Linked DNA regions of Methylovirgula sp. 4M-Z18. The protein of the gene in region 1 interacts with the protein of each later gene in a pairwise test. Links are inferred from orthologs where the notes say so. Each region holds a gene or a part of one and is shown in the gene's direction. Other genes may lie near its edges.

Evidence for each region. Proteins that work in one complex are often made in the same cells at the same time.
Region 2: the proteins of ribD (region 1) and accC interact in binary tests that used the Escherichia coli proteins (3 or more experiments, as listed by UniProt). The link is inferred for Methylovirgula sp. 4M-Z18 from one-to-one orthologs.

What each region holds. Positions count from the first base shown.
Region 1 is NZ_CP149574.1:1,833,988-1,836,952, forward strand. The notes cover bases 73-2,965. They hold ribD (bifunctional diaminohydroxyphosphoribosylaminopyrimidine deaminase/5-amino-6-(5-phosphoribosylamino)uracil reductase RibD), read left to right. Parts: upstream 73-909; coding sequence 910-2,022; downstream 2,023-2,965. Other genes in these bases: glyA (serine hydroxymethyltransferase), read left to right, coding at 73-430; nrdR (transcriptional regulator NrdR), read left to right, coding at 443-913; V9T28_RS08440 (riboflavin synthase), read left to right, coding at 2,024-2,632; ribH (6,7-dimethyl-8-ribityllumazine synthase), read left to right, coding at 2,761-2,965. In the rest of the region: more of glyA, read left to right, coding at 1-72. UniProt on the Escherichia coli protein: Converts 2,5-diamino-6-(ribosylamino)-4(3h)-pyrimidinone 5'-phosphate into 5-amino-6-(ribosylamino)-2,4(1h,3h)-pyrimidinedione 5'-phosphate.
Region 2 is NZ_CP149574.1:2,176,103-2,179,126, forward strand. The notes cover bases 1-2,952. They hold accC (acetyl-CoA carboxylase biotin carboxylase subunit), read left to right. Parts: upstream 1-777; coding sequence 778-2,127; downstream 2,128-2,952. Other genes in these bases: aroQ (type II 3-dehydroquinate dehydratase), read left to right, coding at 1-101; accB (acetyl-CoA carboxylase biotin carboxyl carrier protein), read left to right, coding at 215-724; V9T28_RS10120 (L,D-transpeptidase), read left to right, coding at 2,712-2,952. In the rest of the region: more of V9T28_RS10120, read left to right, coding at 2,953-3,024. UniProt on the Escherichia coli protein: This protein is a component of the acetyl coenzyme A carboxylase complex; first, biotin carboxylase catalyzes the carboxylation of the carrier protein and then the transcarboxylase transfers the carboxyl group to form malonyl-CoA.

The sequences.
Region 1 (2,965 bases):
GACCGAGGATTTCAAGGCTTACGCCCATCAGGTGGTGGCGAATGCCAAGATCCTGGCCGAGACGCTCAAGGCCGGCGGGCTCGATATCGTCTCGGGCGGCACCGACAATCATCTGATGCTGGTCGATATGCGTCCGAAGAAGCTGACCGGCAAGGCGGCGGAAGCGACCCTCGGCCGCGCCCATATCACCTGCAACAAGAACGGCGTGCCGTTCGATCCGGAAAAGCCGACCATCACCTCCGGCATCCGCGTCGGCTCGCCGGCGGCGACGTCGCGTGGGTTCGGCACGGCGGAGTTCAAGGAAGTGGCCGATTTGATCGTCGAAACGCTGGACGGCCTTGCCAAGAACGGCGAGGACAATACAAAGGTTGAGGAAAGCGTGAAGGCACGGGTGCATGCACTGACCAAGCGCTTCCCGATCTATGCCTAATGGAAAACACGGATGCGATGCCCTTATTGCGGCAGCCTTGATACCCAGGTGAAGGATTCGCGGCCGGCGGAAGATTCGGCCTCGATCCGCCGCCGCCGCGTCTGCCCGGACTGCGGCGGCCGGTTCACCACCTTTGAGCGCGTGCAATTGCGCGAGCTCCATGTGATGAAAAAGTCGGGCCGCCGCGTGCCGTTCGACCGCGATAAACTGCAACGCTCCGTGCAGATCGCCTTGCGCAAGCGCCCCGTCGAGCCCGAGCGGATCGAACGGTTGGTCAGCGGCATCGTGCGGCAATTGGAGAGCATGGGCGAGGCCGACGTCACCTCGGACCAAATCGGCGAACTGGTGATGGAGGCGCTCAAGGGGGTCGACCACGTCGCCTATGTGCGCTTTGCCTCGGTCTATCGGGATTTCGGCGACATGCAGGATTTCGGGGCATTCATCGGCGAATTGTCCCGCGAGCCGTCCGAGGGGGCGGTGTGAGTTCGTCTGATCCGGATGTACGGTTCATGGCTGCGGCGCTCAACCTGGGCCGGCGCGGCCTTGGACAGACGTCGCCCAATCCGGCGGTCGGTGCGCTTGTCGTGAAGGACGGCGTGATCGTCGGCCGCGGTTTCACCCAACCGGCGCGCGGCCCCCATGCCGAGGCGGAGGCTATCCGTGACGCGGGCAATGCGGCGCGCGGCGCGACCCTTTATGTCACGCTGGAGCCTTGCAATCACGATCATGGCCACGCGCGCGCGTGCACGCAACTTATCATCGAGGCCGGTCTCGTGCGGGTCGTCTCGGCGATCGAGGATCCTGACAAAAGGGTTGCAGGGTCAGGGCACCAGTGCCTGCGGGACGCGGGACTCGAAGTCGTCGCGGGGGTCTTGGCCGAAGAGGCGCGCCGGGCCAATCTGGGCCACATTTTGCGGGTGACCGAAGGGCGGCCGATGTTGACGCTGAAACTCGCGCAGACCGCCGACCTTTATGCCGCAGGGGCCGATGACGATCCAAGATTGATGATCACCGGCGAAGCGGCGAATGCCTATGTCCATGTCGTCCGCGCGATGCACGACGCCATTCTGGTCGGCATCGGCACCGTTTTAGCCGACGACCCGCAGATGAACGTGCGGCTCGCGGGCATGGACGGCAAGAAGCTCCTGCGCGTCGTCCTCGACACGCATTTGCGCATGCCGCTGGCTGCGCGGTTGATTGCCTCAGTCCATGAGGCGCCGGTTTTGATTGTCGCGGGAGCTGATGCCTCTGTCGAAGCCGAAGCAAGACTCAAGGACGCGGGAGCTGACGTGATGCGCGTGTCGTCCGGCTCGTGCGGCCTCGACTTGTCCGCGGTTCTGAAGGCTTTGGCGCAACGGCGCCTGACACGCGTTTTCAGCGAGGGCGGGCCGCGGGTGGGCGCGGCGCTGATCGAACAGGGATTCGCCGACGAGGTTGGCCTGTTCACCTCGCCCAAAAGGCTTGAGCGCCAGGGGTATCCGGCATTAAGCGCCACCGCGCGCGCGATCCTTGCCGATCCGGCGCGCTACCGAGCCGCGGAACATCACATGATCGGCGCCGACCGGCTCGATCTCTACCATCGGATAGTTTGACATGTTTACTGGACTTGTTTCGGACCTGGGTGAAGTTGTCTCGGTCGAGACTTTGGGGGACTTGAAACGGATTCGTATCGCCTGCCAGTATGAGGCGCATACGATCGCTCTTGGCGCCTCGATCGCCTGTTCCGGCCCCTGTCTGACCGCGGTCGAGATCGGCACGTCAGGCAACCGCACCTTCTTTGATGTCGATGCCGCGGCGGAAACCTTGGCGCGCACCACGGTTGGCGCATGGAGGCCGGGCCGGCGGATCAATCTGGAACGCTCGTTGAAGATCGGCGACGAACTCGGCGGTCATCTTGTCTCCGGCCACGTGGACGGGGTCGCTGAAATCGTCAGCCGCCGCGACTTCGACGGCATGGCGCATTTCGAGATCCGCGCTCCGAAGGAGCTGGCAAAATTCATCGCCGAGAAGGGCTCGGTGGCACTCGATGGCACCTCGCTGACCGTCAACGGCGTCGAGAACGACGTTTTTACGGTGCTCATCATCCCGCATACTTTGGCGGTCACGACATGGGGTGGCTATAAGACCGGCGACAAGCTCAACATCGAAGTCGATCAGATGGCACGCTATGCCGCGCGGCTGATCGAGGCGAAAGAGAGCTGATCGTTCCGCGCGGCGACCGCCGATCTCCCGTCCTGCCGGAACTTGTGCAACTCCTATAACGCTTGCTCTTGCGGCGCTGCCGGGCTAGTCAATCGCCCAACAACCCCTTGATCAGAGCAATATGTGTTATGGCTGAACCGCAACGTGTCCAAACGCCGGTCGAACCCCTTCCGGGCGTCCGCATCCTCATTGTCGAAGCTCGTTTCTATGATGCGCTCGGCGAGGCGCTCCTGACCGGCGCCCGCCAGGCGATCGAGGCGGCGCAAGGAACCGCGGACGTGCTGACCGTACCGGGCGCCCTCGAAATTCCCTCCACCGTCGCCATCGCGCTCG
Region 2 (3,024 bases), 340 kb from region 1 along the record:
ACCATTCCTATATATCGGCTGTTGCCAAAGGGGTTATTCTCGGGTTTGGTCCGATGAGCTATAGGCTCGCGCTCGAGGCGCTGCTTGAAGGCGCAGCTTAAGAGATCACGCCGCGCGGGCTGGGGAATTTGTCGTATTTTAACAAAAACCTGCTGTCACTTTCCCGAGAACGAATACTTCGCGGCAAGACGTCATGACCTATTAAAGAGGCGATATGAAAAAACCGGCCAAGACACCATCCGCACCCAGGGCGGTGAGCGACAAGAGCATCGACGCAAACCTGGTGCGGGAAATTGCGGATCTGCTCACCGACACGGATCTTACCGAGATCGAGGTGGAAAAAGGCGATCTGCGCATTCGCGTCTCCCGCGCGGTGGCAGCCGTTGCGACTGCGGCACCGATGGCCATTCAACATCACGTTGCGCCGGCGCCGCAAGCCGCGCCTGCCCCGGCTCAGCCGGCCGCCCCGCCCGTGCCCGCGGCCGAGAATCCGGGAACGGTCAAATCGCCTATGGTCGGCACCGCATATCGCCGCACCAATCCGCAGGCGAAACCCTTCGTCGAAATCGGTTCGGTGGTGAAAGCCGGCGACAAAATCCTGCTCGTCGAAGCCATGAAGACGTTCAACGAAATTGTCGCGCCGCGTGCCGGCACGATAACCGCCATCATGGTCGAAGACGGACAGCCTGTGGAATATGGCCAGCCGCTGCTCGTCATCGAGTAGCCGCTGCGCAAGCTCGGCCAGGGGATGTCGTTTGACGAGGATTTGGATTCCACATGTTCGATAAGATACTCATCGCAAACCGGGGCGAAATCGCGTTGCGCGTACTGCGCGCAGCCAAGGAACTCGGTATTGCCACAGTCGCCGTTCATTCGACCGCGGATTCCGATGCGATGCACGTGCGGCTGGCCGATGAAAGTGTCTGCATCGGCCCACCGGCCGCCAGGGATTCCTATCTCAATGTCCCGGCGTTGCTGGCTGCGTGCGAAATCACCGGCGCCGACGCGATTCATCCCGGTTACGGTTTCCTGTCGGAAAATGCGCGTTTTGCGGACATTCTTGCCGAGCACAATATCGCCTTCATCGGCCCGAAAGCCGAGCATATCCGGATCATGGGCGACAAGATCGAGGCCAAACGCACGGCCTTGCGCCTCGGCATTCCTTGCGTGCCGGGCTCCGAAGGCGGAGTGACGGAAGATGCCGAAGCGCTGAAAATCGCGGCGGACATCGGCTATCCGGTTCTCGTCAAAGCCGCCGCCGGCGGCGGCGGGCGCGGGATGAAAGTGGCGCGTTCGGCCGAAGATCTCCCCGACGCTTTGGCAACGGCCCGCTCGGAAGCAAAAGCGGCGTTCGGAGACGATGCGGTCTATCTGGAAAAATACCTCGAAAAACCGCGCCATATCGAGATTCAAGTATTGGGCGATGGCCAGGGCGGCGCGGTGCACCTCGGCGAGCGCGACTGCTCCTTGCAGCGCCGGCACCAAAAGGTCTGGGAAGAAAGCCCCTCACCGGCTTTGAACGACCGGCAACGGGCAGAGATCGGCGAAACGGTCGCCAAGGCGATGCGCGAACTCGGCTACGTGGGCGCAGGTACGATCGAGTTCCTTTATGAGGATGGCCGATTCTATTTCATCGAAATGAACACCCGCATTCAGGTCGAACATCCGGTCACCGAAATGATCACCGGGATCGACCTCGTCAACGAGCAGATCAAGATCGCAGCCGGCTCGCCCTTGTCCTTCGCGCAAGAAGACGTGGTGTTCACCGGGCACGCGATTGAATGCCGGATCAACGCCGAACATCCGGCGACCTTCCGCCCCTCACCGGGCAAGATCTCCTATTATCATCCGCCCGGCGGCCTGGGCGTGCGCGTCGATTCGGCAGTCTACCAAGGCTATACGATTCCGCCGCACTATGACTCGCTCGTCGGCAAGCTGATCGTCCATGGCCGTACGCGGACCGAGGCGCTCATGCGTCTGCGCCGGGCGCTCGACGAGTTCATCGTCGACGGCATCGATACGACGATCCCGCTCTTCCGCACCCTTGTGCGCAATGCCGATATTCAGAACGGCCAATACGACATCCACTGGCTGGAAAAATTCCTCGCCGACGGCGGTATGGATTAGACGTCTGACCTTTCGAAGCCGGGCAACGCTTTCCACCGCTCAAAATCCGGCGGCGGACATATTAGAGTTAAAGCGCCAATGTATGCTTGACTTCGCCCTGCGCCCTCCGTAAACGGGGGGCGCTTGAGGCGAACAGCCTTGAGGGCGCGTAGCTCAGCGGGAGAGCACACCCTTCACACGGGTGGGGTCACAGGTTCAATCCCTGTCGCGCCCACCATGCTTTTATCCAAAATCTCAATAATTTCGCGCCACATTTTGATAGCGCGGCATGGCGGCGTTGCGGCCTGCTTAACCGCGGCTCACTGCAACGGCATTGTGTCGCGGCAAGGCGGAATTGTTGCAGCCATGCAACTCCCGCCAAGAAGCAACCGTTCGTTTACGATTCCCGCGATCTCCAATTGCATCGACGGCGTATTGGTAGAACATTGTTCACATGTGGCTTGGCTGAGGCCGCGTGATTCTGCGTTCGTTTTCACCTTCGAGATTACGAGGCACCAATGCGCCGTTACCTTATTTCCATGGCCAGCTCTGTGGCCGGGATTATTCTTTATTCCGCGGCCCCTGCTTGGGCCATCGATTCCGACATGCTCAAAGTCTTCACCACGACGCCCCAACCCGAGGCGAATGTGCAGGAGAATCCTATCCCGCGCGAAACGGTCACCTATGACGGCCCCTACGCGCCGGGAACCATTCTGATTTCGACAAAAGAACGTCGGATGTACCTCGTCCTGCAGGAACACCAGGCGATCAAATATGGCGTCGGCGTCGGTCGTCCGGGGTTCGAGTGGGGCGGCGTGAAGCTCATTTCACGCAAGGCCGAATGGCCCGATTGGACCCCGCCTCCGCAAATGCTGAAGCGCCGGCCCGATCTGCCCCGGCACATGGCCGGCGGCATCG